2 regions of the Granulicatella adiacens ATCC 49175 genome follow, and region 2 is predicted to be linked to the other one. Evidence: a T-box and tRNA genes for the amino acid it is inferred to sense, from the RefSeq annotation. Region 2 holds a T-box; the other holds one or more tRNA genes.
What was found. A T-box is a leader RNA that pairs with one kind of tRNA and senses whether it is charged. The one in region 2 lies ahead of serS (serine--tRNA ligase), so its partner is inferred to be a tRNA-Ser.
Positions count from the first base shown of each region.

Region 1: it encodes a tRNA-Ser, which carries the amino acid that the T-box ahead of serS (serine--tRNA ligase) is inferred to sense. The anticodon was not compared.

Region 1 is NZ_CP102283.1:70,836-77,630, forward strand. It holds gene NQ540_RS00405 (N-acetylmuramoyl-L-alanine amidase family protein) at 1-451, shown strand, start outside; gene NQ540_RS00410 (hypothetical protein) at 860-1,054, shown strand; tRNA gene NQ540_RS00415 (tRNA-Ser) at 1,621-1,708, shown strand; gene NQ540_RS00420 (hypothetical protein) at 1,817-2,155, shown strand; gene NQ540_RS00425 (ABC transporter ATP-binding protein) at 2,216-3,319, opposite strand; gene NQ540_RS00430 (dCTP deaminase/dUTPase family protein) at 3,571-4,134, shown strand; gene radA (DNA repair protein RadA) at 4,147-5,532, shown strand; gene NQ540_RS00440 (PIN/TRAM domain-containing protein) at 5,548-6,672, shown strand.
Region 2 is NZ_CP102283.1:1,807,067-1,821,457, forward strand. It holds gene NQ540_RS08880 (MalY/PatB family protein) at 1-74, opposite strand, end outside; gene NQ540_RS08885 (CBS and ACT domain-containing protein) at 402-1,043, opposite strand; gene NQ540_RS08890 (ABC transporter ATP-binding protein) at 1,046-1,750, opposite strand; gene NQ540_RS08895 (ABC transporter ATP-binding protein) at 1,751-2,521, opposite strand; gene NQ540_RS08900 (branched-chain amino acid ABC transporter permease) at 2,521-3,483, opposite strand; gene NQ540_RS08905 (branched-chain amino acid ABC transporter permease) at 3,493-4,374, opposite strand; gene NQ540_RS08910 (ABC transporter substrate-binding protein) at 4,470-5,627, opposite strand; gene NQ540_RS08915 (hypothetical protein) at 5,819-6,826, opposite strand; gene NQ540_RS08920 (glycerophosphoryl diester phosphodiesterase membrane domain-containing protein) at 6,979-8,769, shown strand; gene serS (serine--tRNA ligase) at 8,835-10,112, opposite strand; T-box leader at 10,169-10,381, opposite strand; gene NQ540_RS08930 (serine hydrolase) at 10,435-11,832, opposite strand; gene NQ540_RS08935 (DUF924 family protein) at 12,071-12,607, opposite strand; gene larE (ATP-dependent sacrificial sulfur transferase LarE) at 12,607-13,431, opposite strand; gene NQ540_RS08945 (Crp/Fnr family transcriptional regulator) at 13,453-14,166, opposite strand; gene larA (nickel-dependent lactate racemase) at 14,274-14,391, shown strand, end outside.

The DNA of each region.
Region 1 (6,795 bases), 230 kb from region 2:
AATGCTACAAGCGGACGCTGGAAACTACGAAGGATGGCAAAAGAATAGCGTAGGCTGGTGGTATCGTGAAGCCAACGGAACATACCCCGCTAACAAATGGCGCAAGGTAGATAATGAGTGGTTTTACTTTGACGAAAACGGCTATTGTATGCTTAATCGTTGGGTTAAACTTAGCGACAAATGGTACTACTTAGACGTACGCGGTGCTATGGTAACGGGCTGGTTTATGGCTGGCAATAGCTGGTACTATTTCAAGGAAGACGGTAGTATGGCTACTGGTTGGGTTAAATACAAGGATAAATGGTACTACCTAAACACTAGCAACGGCTTCATGGAGTCAAATGCATTTATTAAAGGAAAAGATGGGTGGTACTACATCACTGAAGATGGAACTATGGCAGAAAAACCTGACTTCACTGTTGAGCCTGAAGGGTTAATTACAGTTAAATAATTTATAAAGCCTGCTCATTGAGCAGGCTTATTTTTTACATTTTCTCAAAAATATTTAATAAAAACCGTTGACAGTATACCACTAAAGTGGTATACTATTAAATGTAAGGGAGATACCCTTAACGATAAAGAAAGGAGAAAAATATGAGAAGATTGGCAAAAAAAAGGCCACTCAAAATGAAGCTAAAACAAAGTTTCAAAATCAGACTCAACTTGTTTATCTTCTTCTTCGAGTGGACGATTGAGTGGGGCGAATAGCCCCTCTCGATTGCCTATATCTTATCATAAAAATAACGATTATGAAAGTAACATTTAAAAAAGGGTGGCAACCTTTCGATTGGAAAGCATTTGTCGCATGGCTTATCTTTATTGGGTTAATAGTATGGTTTATATTTAAGTAGGTGATAATATGAAAGTAGATACCAAGAAAATTGAATGGCTGTTAAATAATGCAACTCAATATAGAATTAATAAAGATACAGGCGTTACATTATCTATTTTAAGTCGATTAGTTAATGGTGAACGCAAAATAGAAAACTTGACTATAAGAACTGGTAGTACATTAACTGAATATGCTGAAAAATTACAAAAGCAGGAGAAGTAACTCCTGCTTTTTGACCATCCTTTTGACCTTCTATATGTCTAAAATAATACACAGTTTTCTAAAATTGCAAAAATTAAAATGTTGTTATATCAACGTTTTATGAGCTTTTCTTTAAAAATATAACCAGGTAATTTTTGTATCCTCCCAAATAAATATTTCTAATCCTTTTTTCCACCGACAGCTGTCGGTGGTTTTTTATTTTGTATAGATATAAATTGACTATCCTTTTGACTTTCTATTCATACCTTAATAATGGATAGTATCAACCGAGTTAGTAGTGCGATGTTTTAAAATAAAAAAGGACACCTAATTTAGGTGTCCTATGCAGAGCCGGTAAAACCTCTCTAAAAAATATCATCTGTAGAGCCTGCGATAAATCGCACCTCTAATGTATGTTTATTATAATGAAACTATGAATGAATATCAATTTTCGAACTAAAAATTTTGAATGACAGTAGTATCAATAATAAAATTACTTTATCTGTAAGTTTCAGCAGCAGAGTTAATTAACACTATTGATAAAAAAGCATTGATTGAAGCAAAAATCCGTACTATACTTAAAATATGGAGAAGTACCCAAGAGGCTGAAGGGGTCGCACTCGAAATGCGATAGGTCGTGAAAGCGGCGCGGGAGTTCAAATCTCCTCTTCTCCTTAAAAGTTCCTTATATATCAACATTTATAGATGTTTTGTTCCGTAAATGTTCTGTAGCTGCTTTTTTAGATAGATTCATTTTAATAGAGTAATGGAGGCGGAGAATAAATGGCCAAAGTAAAATTAAATTTAAATCAAACGCACTGTTGTGGAATTTATTCGGATAAGACGGTGTATCGTTTTACAGGGGATAGCTACCAAGAGTTGTTTTACCTGCTTCAAAGACGTGGACTCATTGAATCATTTATCGACGGGGACTTCATTGTCTATGATGAATTAAGACAGTACTCTGATTTACCTCCTTATCAGAAACTTACTGAGGAAGAATTAGAAGCGATTGATTTTGATAGTATTATTCAAAATCTTAGTGATAATGAAATCAAATCGGTGATTGAAAAATTCTTTGCCTATCGCTTTGACTGTGAGTTTCAAGAAGTAGAAGAGTAAAAAATGCAAAAAAGCTGACAGCTCTATATCAGAGCCGTCAGCTTTTTCAATTATAGATGATTAGCGAATCACTTGTTCTGTTTCTTTGTCGAAGAAGTGAGATTTGTTTAAGTCGAATGCTAATTCAACTGTTTCGCCTGGGCTGTGGAAGTCACGTGCATCCACTTTAGATACGAATTCAGTATCATCAACACGAGTATAAAGCATTGTTTCTGCACCAAGTAATTCTGATACAACAACTTCTGCTTTTACTGAAGATGAAGGATAAGTATCGATAGCGATTTGAGAACCTTTGATATCTTCTGGACGAATACCGAAGATAAGTTCTTTTCCTTCATAGCCTTTTTCTTCAAGAAGTTTTTTCTTCGCTTCTGGTAATTGTAATGATAAACCTTTACCGTTTGTAATCACGCCGTCTTTTAATGTGACATTGAAGAAGTTCATTGCTGGTGATCCGATGAATCCAGCTACGAATACATTGTTAGGTGTGTTGTACACTTCTTGTGGAGTACCGATTTGTTGTACGAAACCGTCTTTCATGATAACGATACGGTCCGCCATTGTCATCGCTTCTGTTTGGTCGTGTGTTACGTAAATAGTTGTTGTTTCTAAACGACGGTGTAATTTTGCAATTTCAGCACGCATCGCAACACGCAATTTAGCATCTAAGTTAGAAAGAGGTTCGTCCATTAAGAATACTTTCGCATCACGAACAATCGCACGTCCTAAAGCCACACGTTGACGTTGACCACCAGATAAAGCAGCTGGTTTACGTTCTAAGTATTGTGCTAAACCTAAGATTTCAGCAGCATTTTTAACGCGTTTGTCAATTTCAGCTTTGTCGTATTTACGTAATTTCAAACCGAATGCCATGTTATCATATACGCTCATGTGAGGATATAGGGCATAGTTTTGGAATACCATCGCGATATCACGATCTTTTGGAGCTACGTCGTTCATCACAACGTCGCCGATTTTTAATTCCCCTTCAGAAATATCTTCTAGACCAGCAATCATACGAAGTGTAGTTGATTTACCGCATCCAGAAGGTCCTACGAATACGATGAATTCGCGATCTTTGATGTGTAAGTTAAAGTCTGTTACGGAATAGTTTTCCGCGTTGTCATATTTTTTGTGAATATGGTTTAATTGCATTTCTACCATTAGGATTTCCCCCTGTCATTGTTTTAACACTATTAGTTTACGATTTTTAATAGAAAAGTGATAGGGTACATTGCACAAAAAGTATCCTGTTTTTTGTGCATATTGCCGAAAAATACAATTTGAAGGATTCTTTTTACCGTATCTTAAGATAAAGAATGTAAGGATTTTCAAAAAAAGAGTGAACACGAGTGCAAGCTTTCCAAAACTTTGTTATGATAAGAGGTAGAAACTTTAAATGAAAAGGTGATGAAATGGAAAGAAAACGTGGATTTGAAGTTATATCTGCTTATGAAGGGAAAGGAATTAATGTTCCTAAACGTTCTACAAAACATTCGGCAGGTTATGATTTTGAAGCGGCAGAAGATATTGTGTTACCAAGTATTTGGAAAATGATCTTTAAATTTGCTGCTACTCAATTAAAACAATGGATTTATACAACCGATAAAGAAACGGTTGAGGCAGAATTACAAAAAGAACAAAAAGTATTAAAACCGATTCTTGTTCCAACAGGAATTAAATCTTATATGCAAGAAGATGAATATTTACAACTTGCGAACCGTTCAAGTAATCCACTTAAACACTTTTTAGTATTACCAAACGGAATTGGAGTTGTTGATAGCGACTATTATAATAATCCAGATAACGAAGGACATATTTACTTCCAATTAATCAACTTTGGATTATTCGATAAAGAAATTAAAAAAGGCGACCGTATTGGCCAAGGTATTTTCTTACCATTCTTAAAAGCAGATACGGACGAAGAAAATGATATGAATGAACGTACAGGCGGTTTTGGTTCTTCTGGCGTTCGTTAGAAAGGAGCCAATATGGCAAAAACAGCCACAAGTTTTGTATGTAGAGAATGTGGATATAATTCACCAAAATATTTAGGAAAATGTCCAAACTGTGGAAATTGGTCCACAATGGAAGAGTTTAAGGAAACGACGAGTAACACGAAACGACCTTCTTTAGTCCAACAGTCAGAAGAAGCCCATAAAACAAAACCGATGCGACTGGACCAGGTTTCTTATGAACGCGTCAACCGTGTAAAAACATCCATTAGCGAACTCGACCGTGTGCTTGGTGGTGGCGTGGTGCCAGGCTCCTTAGTATTAATCGGTGGGGACCCTGGGATTGGAAAATCGACTTTATTATTACAAGTTTCTAGTGAATTACAACAAACACAAGGGACCGTTCTCTATGTATCCGGAGAGGAAAGTGCGTCTCAAATTAAAATGCGTGCAGAGCGTCTTGGGATGCAAGCAGACGGATTTTATATTTATGCGGAGACAAACTTAGAAGATATCGTTGCGCAAGTGGAAGCCTTAAAACCAGACTATGTCATTATCGACTCGATTCAAACGATGACACATCCGCAAGCAAATGGGGTTGCAGGAAGCGTGTCTCATGTTCGTGAGGCAACGGCAACACTCATGCGACTTGCGAAACTCAATCAGATCGCCATCTTTATTGTGGGTCACGTGACAAAAGAGGGAGCGTTGGCAGGTCCTCGTATGTTGGAACATATGGTGGACACCGTTCTTTATTTTGAAGGGGATAAGCATCATAGTTTCCGAGTGCTTCGCTCTGTGAAAAACCGTTTTGGGTCAACGAACGAGATTGGGGTCTTCGAAATGCATCAAGAAGGGCTGAATGAAGTAACCAATCCTTCGGAAGTCTTTTTAGAAGAACGTTTGGCTGGCGCAACTGGTTCCGCAATTGTCGTGTCTCTTGAAGGGACAAGACCAATTTTAACCGAGGTGCAATGTCTATTGTCCCCAACAGCCTTTGGAAATGCACGCCGTACGACAAGTGGTCTAGACTATAATCGTGTTGCGCTCTTGATGGCGGTACTTGAGAAACGTGCAGGTCTTCTATTGCAAAACCAAGATGCTTACTTTAAATCAACAGGCGGCTTGAAACTGGGCGAACCCGCAGTCGATTTAGCGATTGCGATGAGTATCGTTTCAAGCTATAAGGAAAAAGAAACGCAGATGGGGGATTGCTTTATCGGCGAAATTGGCTTGACAGGTGAAATTCGAAAAGTAAACCGTGTCTATGACCGTGTCCGTGAAGCAGAAAAACTCGGATTCAAGCGTGTCTTCATTCCAAAAAACAACTTAGATGGATGGAAAATTCCTGAAAATATCGAAGTTGTCGGTGTATCTTCTGTCAAAGAGGCTATTTATAAAGCCTTCAATCATGAAAAATAGAAAGGAGAGGATTGGATGGAACAACCCAAAAAATTTCGAGCATACGGAAGAAAATTATTACAATTCATTTTCGTATTGCTCGGAGGATCTTTAGGAGCGACGTACTTTCCAAGTCTATGGCAAACGTTCAATATTTCAAATGAATGGCTAACATCTCAAGTAACGAATATTTTATTAGGTGCAATTATTTTATTCTGTATTTCATTTTTCGTTGCTGATCCAATTTTAGCGGGAATTCGTAGACTTGAAAAAATTGTGAGTCAACTATCAGTAAGTTATTTACTCTTCGGGATGATAGGAGCGCTGATTGGACTATTAGTGGCTTGGCTAGTTGGCCTTCCGTTTACTAATTTGCAAATTCCTGCAATTACTCAAGCGCTGCCGATTGCGCTTAGCATTATCTTTGGTTATCTTGGATTTTACGTAGGAACCACTCGTCGTGAGGATATTTTAAGAGTCTTCACAGTCAATAAGAAAAAAACAGAAGATTCTCCAGTGTTAGAGCGTAAAGCAGGAGATAATTTTAGAAAATATAAACTGCTTGATACGAGTGTTATTATTGATGGTCGTATTTACGATATTGCTAAAACAGGCTTTATAGAAGGGGTACTAGTGATTCCGGTATTCGTATTGAACGAGCTTCAATACATTGCGGATAGTGCGGATAGCTTAAAACGAGTAAGAGGTCGTCGAGGTTTAGATATTTTGAACGCCCTTCAAAAAGAAGAGCATATTCAAGTAGAAATTTACGAAGGGGATTATGATGATATCAATGAAGTCGATCGCAAATTGATTCGATTGGCCAAATCCATTGATGGAATTATTATCACCAATGATTTTAACTTGAACAAAGTAAGTGAGTTCCAAAATGTTCCAGTATTTAATATCAATGCTTTAGCCCAAGCCATTAAACCAGTTGTGATTCCGGGTGAAACGTTGAAGACTACCGTTGTGAAACAAGGAACGGAGCGTCAGCAAGGGGTAGCGTACTTGGATGACGGAACAATGATTGTCGTGGAAGACGGTCAATATTATATGAATGAAGAGATTGAAGTAGTCGTTACGAGCGCGCTTCAAACTGCAGCAGGTCGTATGATTTTCGCCAAACCGCTGCATAGCCAAAAGAAAATTAAACAATAAAGTGCAAAATGATTACTTCAAATCCTTGCGGATTTATTTATAATAACGGTAACGTTGCACCGGCTCGAGCCTAGTGTCTCTCGCCTAAAAAGCTCAAAAAGGGAGTACGGAATAAATTCCGAA
Region 2 (14,391 bases):
CCTAGCCCATCCACCGCCAGAGCGTCCATTCCATGTCGATCAAATTCTGTCGTAAAATCATATTTCATCCGCATAACCTCCTAGAATCTCACTTTCATTATACACCGTCCCCCGCATCCACTCAACGCCCGCCGAAGACTCAGTCCGGTGCAAGTTTTTTCATAAAAAGCGTAATTCTTGGTGAAGAAAAACATCCTAGGTTAACGTTGCAAAAAAATCCTTGGACTCTATAGTCATAGAAATAACGGTCGCATGCGAAAAGAATTAGAGCTCCATAGCGAGAATCTCTTTGGAGCTCTTTGACTTTCGCAAGGCCTGAGACCAAGGCTCAGTCCGGTGCAGTTGTTTCTATAACTATGAAGATGTCCAAGGATTTTAAAGCAACGCTTTAACCCTTTAACCTATTTCTTCATCGCTGAAATCACGCGATAGCCTTTTTGCGCGATAAAGTCCGCCACTTCATCCGGATTCGTTGAATCCACATGAAGCACCACTTGCACTTTCCCATCACGGTGATATACCGAAATCGTCGAAACGTTCACGTTGTTTTCACGCAACACATCCGAAATTTCTTCCAGAGGACCTGGTTTATCTTCATTGATTTCAATGAATAAACGAGAACCCGGTGTGTTGTATCCAGAAATTTCGATAAACGCATCAAAAATATCTTTATCAGTAATAATTCCTTCCACGTGGCCACGTGCATCTACTACTGGCAGTACGCCGACCTTTTGTTGACGCATAAGGGACGCAGCTTCTTCTAATAATGTATGAGCCTTCACGGTTAAGACTTGCTTTTGCATAATTTCGCTTGCTGTAGTCTTATTCAATAAATAGTTCAGCTCATGCATCGATAGGCTTGTTGCCATTGAAGGTGAATGCCCCGCAACAAGTTCTTCTGTGAGTAAGCCAACTAACTTGCCATCTTCTACAACTGGCAAGCGGTGAATGTCGTGTTCCTTCATTAAGTCTAGAGCTTTCATAACCGTCGTTTCAGGCGTTACTGTAATGACGTTGGTTGACATATAATCTTTAACTTCCATGATTACCCTCCTAGATATGCTTTCTGAATTTCATCACTTTCTAACAACTCTTGTCCTGTACCGCTTAATACCACTGATCCAGTTTCGAGTACATACGCACGATTTGAAATCGATAAGGCCATTTTCGCATTTTGCTCGATGAGTAAAACCGTTGTCCCTGTCTTTTGGATTTCTTGAATGATTTTGAAAATCTCACGGATAAAAATCGGTGCTAACCCCATTGACGGTTCATCCAACAATAATAGTTTTGGACGACTCATTAACGCACGCCCCATTGCTAACATTTGTTGCTCCCCACCAGAGAGTGTTTGCGCATCTTGGTCTTTACGTTCTTTCAAGATTGGGAAACGCTCGAAGACGTCTTCCATATCTTTTTGAATCGCTTCTTTATCCTTGCGTAGAAATGCCCCTAGTTCAAGGTTTTCTTTTACCGTTAATCCTGGGAATACGTGACGTCCTTCTGGCACTTGCACGAGTCCTTTCTCAACGATTTTCTTCGCAGATGTTGAAGCGATGTTCTCACCTAAGTATACGATTTCGCCTTCTGAAGGATGAATGAGTCCCGATAAAGTCTTCAAGATAGTTGATTTTCCAGCACCGTTTGCCCCGATTAGAGACACGATTTCGCCTTCATTCACCTTAAAATCAACATTACGTACGGCTTGAATCATTCCGTAATGAACTGATAAATTTTTAACTTCTAACATCTACTCACCTCCTAAGTACGCTTTAATCACTGCAGGATTTTGTTTAATTTCTTCTGGAGTTCCTTCTGCAAGAAGTCTTCCATATTCCAACACGTAAATGCGTTGGCAAATTTTCATCACAAGTGACATATCGTGTTCGATTAACACCACTGTCAAATCAAATTCTTTTTGAATTTTCGCAATTAGTTCTGTTAATTGAGCCGTCTCTTGAGGGTTCATCCCCGCTGCTGGCTCATCCAAGAATAAGATTTTTGGTTTTGTCGCTAACGCACGAACGATCTCAAGCTCACGTTGTTGTCCGTAAGCTAAGTTTTTCGCCTTTTCCTCTTTAAGTGTATCCAACTCAAAAATCTTTAGCAACTCAATCGCTTCTTCGCGCATTTTTGCTTCTGTATCATAGTATTTTTTCGTACGGAATAAGGTTGAGAATAATGAGTCACTTGAGTGCGAGTGCATCGCAATCATTACATTCTCTAGTACCGTTATATCTTTAAAGAGACGAATATTTTGGAAAGTACGTGCCATTCCAAGAGTGGTGCGTTTATATGGAGGAAGCCCGTTTAAGTTTTTCAACTGTCCGTCTACTTCTAAACTCACTGTTCCTTCTGTTGGCTCATACACCCCTGTTAACAAGTTGAAGAAAGTCGTTTTCCCAGCACCATTTGGCCCGATGAGTCCGATAAGTTCTCCCTTGTTTACTTTCATAGAAACATTAGATACCGCGGAAAGTCCACCAAAGTTTTTAGTTAGTCCATTTACTTCTAATAACATTACTTCCCACTCTCCTTTGCCTCTTTTTTCTTAGAAAACTTCAAGTTCCCTAGTTTGAATTCCCATGTTCCAAGTAATCCACCCGGACGGAAGATCATAATTAAAATTAACGCTACTGCATAGATGATCATCCGTAATTGTCCAAATGGTTGTAGGACAAGGTTGATAATGCCAAGCAATACTGCTGCTACAAATGAACCAGTGAAACTTCCAATTCCTCCGAATACGACAATAATTAATACATCGATGGATTTCATGAACGTGAAGTCACCAGGTGTTACTGCTCCTAGCGTTGTCGCAGAAAGAGTTCCACCGATACTTGCAGTGGCTGCTCCTAATACGAAAGCTAAGATTTTATACTTCGTCACTTGAACCCCCATGGACTCAGCTGCGATTTCGTCTTGTAACACCCCATAAGTTGCACGGCCGGCACTACTGAAAGTGTAATTTAAGATTAAAATCGTTGTTACCACTAAGAAAATATAAGTAATCGTCCATGTATTGGTTAAAGGAATCCCACTGATTCCGGCAGCCCCATTTGTGATTTTCATATTGGTCACGGCTACACGAATAATTTCAGCAACCCCTAGAGTCGCAATCGCAAGGTAGTCTCCCTTTAAACGAAGCGTTGGTAATCCAACAAGAAATGCCACGATAACTGAAATAACAACCCCAACTGCCATTCCAGCAAATAGTCCAGGAAGCCCATTGATCATTTTTCCAAGAATAGCTCCACTATAAGAACCAATGGCGATAAATCCTGCATGTCCAAGTGAGAACTGTCCGGCAACCCCAAGGATGAGGTTCAATCCAACAGCATAGATGATATTAATCATGATATTAATGAAGGTACTTTCGTAGTAGAAGTTGATTACTCCTGTTTGTACAAGTACGAAAAGAAGTGCGTACATTCCTAATGCGAACAATGTCCAACGAATATTCTTTTTATGAAATCTTTGCATCTTCTTCACCTACACTTTCTCTCTGACATTTTTACCAAACAATCCAGCTGGTAATACGATTAAAATAATAAATAATAGAAGATAAACCACTCCGTCACGATATGGGGAATATCCGAAGAAGCTTACCATTGTTTCTAATAGACCGATGAGATAGCCACCGACCATCGCTCCAGGGATACTTCCGATACCCCCAAGTACAGCTGCTACGAAGGCTTTCAATCCAACTGTAATTCCCATTGTTGTAGAAATCGTATTGTAGTAAATCCCAACAAGGACACCTGCAATCCCCGCAAGTGCTGAACCAAGCGCGAACGTAAATGAAATCACTCCATCTACGTCAATCCCCATTAATTGAGCGGCTTGTTCATCAACAGCAACGGCACGCATGGCTTTCCCCATTTTTGTATAACGAACGATAAATTGTAATAAAGCCATTAATAAAATTGTAATCCCAAAAATCAGGATTTGTTTTCCATTCACAGAAATATCTCCGAATAAGGTGAATGTTTCTGTTCCAAAGTCTGAAGGGAATGGACGTGATTCCGCCCCAAAGAAATAACTCATCACATTTTCTAACAAATAAGAAACCCCGATGGCTGTAATTAATGCAGCCACACGAGTTGATTTACGAAGCGGCTTATACGCGACACGTTCAATCACCACTCCTAAAACGGCACATGCTACCATGGCTAATAATAAGGCTAGGAAAATATTCAATTTCAAAACCATTACCGCAAAGTAACCAATGAATGCCCCCATCATGTACACATCACCATGTGCGAAGTTAATCAGTTTAATCGTCCCATAAACCATGGTATACCCGAGCGCAATTAAGGCATAAATACTTCCGACTGCGAGCCCGTTTACCAATTGTTGAATTAACAACTCCATATATTTTCTCCTTTCATTTCTATCCTCTATTTAGTGGAAAAGAGAGGCGGAAGAAACTCTCCGTGCCTCTCTTCAATATATTAATATCCTTATCATTACTCAGCAGAGTACTCTTGAGCACTTACTTCTTGTCCATTTTGGAACTCGATTACAACCGCTGATTTCACTGGTGTGTGGTCAGCACCCATTGAGAATGTACCTGTTACACCATCAAATTCTTTTGTTTCTGCTAAAGCTTTTGTGATTGCTTGTGGATCTGTTGAACCAGCAGTCTCAATAGCTTTCATTAATAATTGAGTTGCGTCATAACTTAAAGCTGCGAAAGTATCTGGGTTTGTACCAAATTTTTCTTTATATGCTTTTACAAACTCTTGAACATCACTATCTTTACTCAATGTTGAGAAGTGAGATGTGTAGTAAACGTTTGAAAGGTTTGAACTGTTTCCAGCTAATGCTGCTAACTTGTCACTTGCAAGACCGTCTCCACCAACGATTGGTTGAGTGATTCCCATTTCACGAGCTTGTTTGATGATTAGACCAACTTCTTCATAGTAACCAGGTACGTATAATACATCGAAGTCTTTAGATTTCAATGTTGTTAATACCGCTTGGAAGTCTGTATCTTTTGTTTGATAGTATTCACGAGCTACAACTGACCCACCGATTTTGCTATCAGTATAAGTTTTTTCAAAGGCATCTGCTAAACCTTTAGAGTAGTCATTACCTGTATCTTGTAAGATGGCTACTTTAGCTTTTCCGAATTTCTTGTTAACGAAGTTTGCTCCTACAACCCCTTGGTAGCTGTCAGAGAAACATACACGGTAGATGTATTCATATACTGAAGATGCATCTCCAGCGTTTTTCAATGTTACACCGTCTCCTGTTGTTGCTGGGAATACTGTTGGGATTTTAGCTTGTTCATTTACAGGGATTGATACTGCTGCATCCCCTGTAGTTGCTGGTCCAACAACCCCGACTACTTTTTCAGAAGCTAATTTTTTCGCAACAGAAGCTACTTCTGTCTTATCTGATTTGTTGTCATATGAAACGTATTTTAATTCCTTATCAAGTAACTTCCCTTTTTGCTCAACCGCTAATTGTGCTGCATTGTTCATTGAAGTTCCGTAAGTTGCTACGTTCCCTGTTAATTCGAAGTTTCCTCCGATTTTGACTGTGTTGCTATCTGCTGCACTTCCACAACCTGCTAAAATGGCTGCAACCACAGCTCCTAATGTGAATTGTTTTAATTTCATAAGATCCCTCTTTTCATACTTTAAATTTCTAAGATGAGAGTAGTATATAATATTCTGACAATTCTCGCAACTATTTTCTATTCATTTATAAAAATTTTTTCATAAAAATGAAAAAAGTGCTTTTGTTTACAGAAAAAGAGACCGCCTTTACATAAGGCAGTCTCTCCTAACATCTCTTATCTTATCTTATCTTATTTTACTTCTGTATATCCAATTGCTTCTAATTTTTGAGCAGCAGTTGCAAAATCATCAAAATATTTATCCACTAGCTGAGCATCTTTCAATTCAATATTTCCTTCTGCATTCGTTACTAAGTTTGAAAGACCAATTGCAAGCGTACGTTTGCCAGCATATTTATACTCTACTCGAACAAGCATTACAAGATTTCCGTTTCCTTCGATTAAACCGTCGCCATATCCACTTTCACCTACACCGCTTGATAAACCACGATAATAAGTTTTATCAAAAGTAATGGTCGCATCTGTGTACTTTTTGTTGATTTCTTCTTTTAATTTTTTAACAACTTCATCTTTGTTTTTTGCATCCTCAAATTTGTCAGCAACTGTTTTTAAGCCTTTTACTGGAAGAGTGAAGCTTCCATCGCCTTCTAAAATATAACCATTTGATTCTAAAACTTTATCGAAGTTTCCGTCAATTTTAATTTTAGCATCTTTTCCATTTTCTAATTGACCATCATTTTCAACTACAAAACGAATGGAAGCTACACGAGGGTCGTTTATGCGAACTTTCGCTTTTCCTTTTTTGTTGAAACCTGTTGCTTCTAAAGACACTAATTTTGCTAATTCTTCAGAATTTAGTTTCTTAACAGCTGTTAATCCCGTTACTTTCACTTTTTTCTCTGAAGGAATTGTCACAAATTTTTCTAGATTCTTTGTATTCGCAAACGTTAAAGTAACTTCTTCATCATTTGATAAATTTTCAGTCTTGCTTGGAGATATTTTAACTTCAGCAATAGCCGCTTTTAATTCTGATTCTGTTTTGGCGTCTGCTTTAGGATTTTCTACTAAGAAAGCGGTGATTAACTCCTCTGTATTGAATTGATACGTAATACGTCCTTTTGTATCAACGCCACTAAAAGACGTTTTAAGGTAGTTTCCGGCATCTACTTTTTTAAATCCACAGGCAGCTAATACAACCGTTGCCATTAAGCATAAAAATGTTAATAACTTCTTTTTCATTTTAGTCCTCCTAAAGTATAAAAAAATCTTAAATATGTTTTATTATATTAAATCGCCTTAATAAGTGTCAATCTTATTAAGATTCCGGATTTCAACTTGATAGAAGCTTTTGTTCATGCTATGTTGATAGAAAGAAATTTATTGGAGGCACCATGAAAACCAAGATTCCAGTCTGGAAAACGATTCGCTTTACCTTCAGCAATTTAACCAAGCATAGTTGGATGTATTTACGCAATTCCTTATTCCTACAGCTATTTATCTCCGTCTTTGGATTTGGATTATTATCTCTAATTTTTAAAGGAATGCTCTTTTTTGCAGGTCAAGCCAATCTAACCTTTTCAAATTTTAAACATGTTTTATTAAACCCTTGGATGATCCCTTTCATCCTTATGTACTTACTCGCGTTTGCTTTTATTTTATTTTTAGAGTTCTCGATTCTAATTTTTATGATCTATGGAACGATTCGAAAAACACATTTTTCATGGCGAACCAGTGTTAAAAATGCCTTTATTGAATTAAAGCAACTGCTAAACGGACATTTTATTGCATTTTTACTCTATTTTATAACGCTTCTTCCGATTATCAATTTAGGAGATTTAACCTTTATTTCCAAAAACATTTATATTCCTAGTTTCATAACGGGAGAAATCACCAAAACTGGGAGTGGCGTCATAATCTACACGATTTTAATTGTATTGCTCCTTTACTTTCACGCTAGAAGTTCCTTTGCAATTCCACTACAAATCCTGACAGATCAACCTTTTACTAAAAATATTCTACAAAGTTGGAAGATTACAAAAGGGAATACGTGGAGACTCCTCTTTATCGTTGGTGTCGTTGAGGCTGTTTTATTCATCTTTGTTGTGGCTATTTCCTTTTTAAGTGTTGCTTTGGTATCTCTTATCAACCCTGAAGGAGATAATGTTTTTCTACTCAGCAGTGTCCTCACGATTGCCAAACTTATTCAAGAGTTCATTATCATTTATACGAAAATGGCTACATTTATCGTCATGACAAAAGTGATTCACAAGCGAAAACTCGTTTCCCTTCATTTATATCAACATCTTCCTGAAGTGAAACATAAGAGAAAAATCGTCACAGCCGTTGCTCTCATTTTTGTGATTGGAAATGCGGCCTCTACAACGCTATCAACCTATGCCAAAGACGCCATGCCTGACCAAGCAATTATCGGCCATCGTGGATATACTTCAAAGGCAGTCGAAAATTCCCTTGAAGGAATTAAGGCTGCAAAAGAGGCAGGAGCTACCATGGTAGAAATGGATATCCTCCTTACCAAAGATCATCAATTTGTGGTGATGCATGATTACAATTTAAAACGACTCGCTCGTCTGAATAAACGGGTTCAAGATATGACCTTGGATGAAGTGAGGGGATTACCGATTTATCAATCGGGATTTGCTAGCCATATCCCGACCTTCGAGGAGTTTTACCGAGAAGCTAAAGATTTGAACATCCCTCTCATCATTGAATTAAAACCCCATGGAGGCGAACCTGAAAATTATGTAGATCTCTTTATCCAAAAATATAAAGAGTTAGGTATCGATTCTTCTAATAAAGTGATGTCCCTTGATTTGAAAGTGATGGAAGAACTGGAAGAAAAAGCTCCAGAAATAAATACGGGTTATGTCATTCCCTTCCAATTCGGAGGGTTTGGCAATCCAAAAGTGGATTTCTTCGTCATAGAAGACTTTTCTTATCAAGAATTGCTTGTTCTAAATGCGCAACAACAAGGACATGAAGTCTATGTTTGGACCATCAATAGTGAAGATGTCATTCAAAAATATTTGAACAGTCCTGTGAATGGGATTATTACTGATGAAGTCCAACTTGTGAAGGATTTCAAAGATGATTTTAAAAAGAATAATACGTTGATGGATCAGTTTTTACGAGCCCTCGGAATTACTTTAGTGTTCAGTAAATAAATGACAAAAACAAGAGCCGCTGTGGAGTTTCCACAGCGGCTCTTCTCTATTTCAAAGCGGATGATTTATCCAATTTTTGTAACGCCGCCCATGTATGGTACAAGCGCTTCTGGAATCGTCACACTACCATCTTCATTTTGGTAATTTTCAAGAATAGCAGCAACTGTACGTCCAACTGCAAGTCCTGATCCATTTAATGTATGCACTAATTCAATCTTGCCACTATCTTCACGACGGAAACGAATTTTCGCACGACGCGCTTGGAAGTCCACGCAGTTTGAGCAAGAACTGATTTCACGGTACGTATCTTGCGCTGGAATCCACACTTCTACATCGTATGTTTTCGCTGCTGAGAATCCCATGTCTCCTGTACATAACACAATCGTACGGAATGGTAATCCTAATCCGCGCAGTACATCTTCCGCGTTGTCTGTCATTTTTTCTAATTCATCAAATGAATCTTCTGGTTTCGCGAATTTCACCATTTCTACCTTATTAAATTGGTGAAGACGAATTAAACCACGAGTGTCACGACCGGCGCTACCTGCTTCAGAACGGAAAGATGGGCTAAGCGCAGTGAAGTAAATCGGTAATTGCGCTTCGTCTAAAATTTCGTTTGCGTAGTAGTTTGTTAATGGCACTTCCGCTGTTGGGATTAATGTTAAGTTGCGTTCGTCTGTTAATTGGAACACATCTTCTTTGAATTTAGGGAATTGACCTGTTCCGTACATTGATTGTTCATTTACCATGTATGGTGTGATCATTTCTGTGTAGCCATGTTTTTCCACGTGTAAATCAAGCATGTAGTTGTAGATGGCACGTTCTAAGCGAGCTCCAAGGCCTTTGTAGTATAAGAAACGGCTTCCTGATACTTTAGCTCCACGTTCGAAGTCTAAAATATCTAGCGCTTCTGCTACTTCCCAGTGAGGTTTTGGTTCGAAGTCGAATACGCGTGGAGTTCCTTCACGACGAACTTCTACGTTTTCTGTTTCATCTGCCCCTACTGGTACACCTTCTGCAGCTGTGTTTGGTAAGCGAGATGCGATGTATTCTACTTTTTCTTCCACTTCTGCTAATAAAACATCTGTTTCTTTGATGTCTTCACCGACTTGTTTCATTTCAGCGATTTTAGCACTAGCATCTTCCTTATTTCGTTTAAGAAGAGAAATCTCTTCCGTCACTGTATTACGGTATTGTTTTAATTGTTCTGTTTTCGTGATGAGTGCACGACGTTCTTCATCCAAGTTGCGTAACTCTTCTACTGTCGCACGGTCTACACCGCGGTTTTCTAGAGCTGTTGCCACTTCTTCAAAATTTTCACGAATGCGTTTCATATCTAACATATGTTTTCCCTCCATTTTCTGTATAAAAAAATACTCCGCCCCCGACTATTTCTAGTCTTAGGGACGAAGTAGAGTAATTGTCTTCGCGGTACCACCCGGTTTCAATGTTGCCATTGCGCTCATTTGTGAGATAACGGTTTTCTCCGGATAGCTTAATCAATGTTTTCGCTCTCGCACCGTATGTGGATTCGCTGGTCTCTCTTTGCTAGTTTTCACCAACCACTAGCTCTCTACTAAAGGATCGCAGGTACTATTCATACTGTATCATTTGTCTAAGATTGTACACGCCCTAAGCAAAAAGTGCAAGCCTTTTACTGTATTTTTATTTAGAGGCTGTTGGCGTAAATACATTTTGAATTTCGCTCCATACATTTCCAAAGAAGTTTTGAACTTTTTGAACAACTTGTCCAACAAAACCTTTTGCTCCACGGACACTTTCTGTGACCACATTCGATTGCTCCACATCGTAAGCAGCTAATGCTTCTACTGTTCCGTGATCCTTACCATCTACATATCCTAGATTTTCACCTGGCATTTCAAAGGTCAATGTTCCGACCGTTTGTCCTGCTTGAACAGGCGCTTTTACTTTTCCATCTTCTGTTTTCAACTCATCTAACGGAATAAAGCCTATTTTAATTTGGCTAAGGGCTGTCCCTTTTGGAACGGCTGCAACAAAAGGTTTTCCATAGTCAACGCTCAGTGTTTCTTCCGTTCCACCTTCCAGAGGAATCGGCGCTAAATTTTGAACGGATTTCCCTGGAGAACCGACAATAAGTCCTTCATACTTTTTGAACAGTTCATCTAAAAGATGTCTGGTGACTTTAAATCGGTTTAGTGGCTCTTTAGAACCCATGCTTACCACAATCACAGAAAATCCATTTCTTGTTGCTGTTGTCGTAATTGAAGCTCCACCGGATTCACTCGTTCCTGTCTTCAATCCTGTTACCCCTTCATACTCAAATAAGAGCCCTGGAAGTAAGTAATTGAAGTTATCCATTTTAGTCGTTCCTGATCCATTTGGACGGAAAGTTTGGGTTGGAATTGATGAAATCTTCAAAATCTCGGGGAAATCATTCACTAAATTTTTAGCAATAATCGCAACCGAACGAGCAGACATACTATTTTCGTCTTCGTCTCCAAAAGCTGGATTTTTTTCGCTGCCACCGTATTTATTCGGTAATCCTGTTACATTAATAATTGTCGCGTCCTTAATGCCCCACTCGTTTAATTTTGCTTTCATCCGTTCAATCCAATTCGCTTCGGAACCACCAATGTATTCGGCAATTGCAAGAGTTGCTGCGTTGGCTGAATAGATTGAGATCGCATCAAAGAGTTCTTTGATTGTATATTTTTCATTTGGCCATAGTGGCACATTGGATAAATTATAATTGGCACTTAATTGATTGGCTCTGGCACTAATTGGGATCTTTGTTTCCCAAGTGATTTCTCCTTTTTTAATCGATTCTAAAATTAAATATTGTGAAATCATTTTACTCATTGAAGCAATTCCACGAACTTCATCTTGATTGTTTTGCATCAAAATTTTTCCGCTCGTTTGCTCGATTGCAATGTAGCTTTGTACATCTTGAATCGCAGCTGCTTCTTCTTTTTCTTTTGCGGCATCTTGCGCATAAATAACTGGAGTAAAACTCGTAGCACTCATAGCAAAAATGCTAAGGGCACACACGAATTTTTTCATCCATTTACGAGGACCTTTCATGTTTTTATATCTCCTAAATCTCTCAAATCTGCTTACTCATGTTACCGAAAAAATAAAGGAAAAACAATGGTAATCTGATTAATCTTTTATTACAAAATTGCGCTTATTTTTAATCTCATATTCGCTTGCTGTTCGAGGAAAAAATATTAATGTATCCACATCAACAATGGATGCCCTTCCATCTTTTAACAAGAAAAAAACACAAAAAGAAAAGTGTTTTTTTCTTGTTGTGTTTTCTTTAAAACCCTTTATGTTTTTCGAGAAATTGTTCTTCTTCTATTGTTGATTTTCTTCCTAAAATTTGATTTCGATGAGGATATCTACCAAATTGTTCAATAATCGCACGATGAGCCATTTCATATTTTTTTCGACGTTCTAATCCAGGTTCGTCAAACCATTTTGCAGCCCAATCATGAATCCAAAGAGACTCTGAATGCATGAAAGGCATCACAAGAAATCCTTGCTCGTCCACCGTCAATTCCTTCCAATAAGGCAAAGCTTCCTGGGCAAGCATTAAGGCTAAAGAATCCGCAGAGAACGCTTTTGCATCCTCACGAAACATATTTCTTGAGAATTGATCCAGAACAATTATTTCGGCTAGACGACCTCGCGAGGTCTTGCGCCAGTGAACCGTTTCGCCTGAAACGATAGCCTCATAAGTGGGAAGAAATCTCGTTCGAATTTCTGCATCAAACTCCTCCGATTTTTTAAACCAATCTGAAGCTTCACATTCTTTAAACCAGAACTCTAATACTTCTTGGGGCGAAACAATCATTATCCAATCGCTTCTTTCTTCGTTTTTTCATCTAGCTGATCGTTCATTCTTCCGTATTTATAGCCTTGCAAATCGACCGTTACAAATAAGAAGCCTAACTCTTGCATCATCTGATTAATCTCTTCGTGGTTTTTAACTAATTTTTCAATTTGGTCTGTCCCTACTTCAATACGAGCCAAATCTTGATGCACTCGAACACGCACTGGTTCAAATCCACGTTTTGCAAAATATTCTTCCGCCTTAAACACCGCTTCTACTTTTTCAGGAGTAATGCGAGTTCCATATGGAAAACGAGAAGCTAAACTGCAAGAAGGAGTCTTATTCCAGTTCGTCACTCCTGCACGTTTGGCTAATTCACGAATTTCTGATTTATATAATCCAGCTTCTTGTAAGAGACTACGCACGCCTTCCTCATTACGCGCCTTCACACCGGGACGATAATCGTTGATGTCGTCCATAATTAATCCATCTGAAAGAACAGTAAATCCTTCTCCTTCTACATTCTTTTTGATGGTTTGATAGAGCATTTTCTTACTGTAATACCAACTATTCGGAGTGTTTGAAGCAATGTGCGGATCGGATAACTCTTCCATTTCAAGCCCTAATACACGAGCACCCATTTCTGTTCCTAAATCGATTGCTTCACTAAACTCTCGGTCAGAAAACAATTCCGAGTTCACGACTGCCGCAATCACATTGTCACGTCCTAGAGTATCCACTGCAATCTTCAATAAATAGCTACTATCGATTCCTCCAGAATAAGGTACTACAATTTTTCCCACTTCTTTTAACAATTCGCGTAATCGTGCTTCTTTTTCATCCATTATTTGTTCCTTCTTTCTATCCTAAAAGCTTTCTCGACCTGTAAATTCTTCCAAGTATGCTTTATCTAAAATCAGTAATTTCTGATTATGAATTTCAACGACGCCTTCTTCTTTTAAATCATGAATAATGCGGTTTACGCTATTACGAGTGGAGATTCCACAAAAGCCAGCAATATCTTCGTTCGTAACGTTAAAATCGATAAGAATTCCATCCTCTACTTCCACGCCAAATTGATTCATCAATTTATATAGGAAGGAACAGACCGCCCCTTTCTTCCCATTCATCGTCATATATTGCAATGATTCAATGGTTTCAGACAATTTATTCCGGTAATATTCCCGAATATAATCTTGTAAGTGTTTATCATCTCTTACATATTCCCAGAATTTAATGCGTGGAATACGGTAGAAAGTTGCCTCGTCACTCTCAATGCGTACGTTAAAAGGTGCTGATGTATAGTTAGAAACCTCATCACGAACAAGTGAAACGATATCCACGGGCGTAACGTACTCTAAATTGAACTCTCGGCCATCTTTCATAATGATACTAGTCTTCACTACTCCATCAATCAGTACATAAGTATAGGCCTGCTCCAATCCACGGTATGCCAGGTACATGTGTTTTTTCTTCTTTATAATAGGGGTATTTTCTTTTTCTAAAAAATCGATTAAATATTTTTCACTGTTCAAATTGAACACTCCTCTAAGACAATTTCCTATACACACTATTATCATCTTACCACGAAAATATACGTTAACAAATGTTACTAACCTTTGAGACTTCTGCTGTGCGTTATTTGAGTATACTTATAATCGACAAACAAATTAAAGGAGATGTTATCATGGTTGAAATTAAACTACCTTACGACAAAAAGACAATTACTGCTGTAATTCCTGACAAAAACTTTGCAGGATTACTTGAATCGAAAGCGGAAAACTACCACAACCCACTTTCTGAAC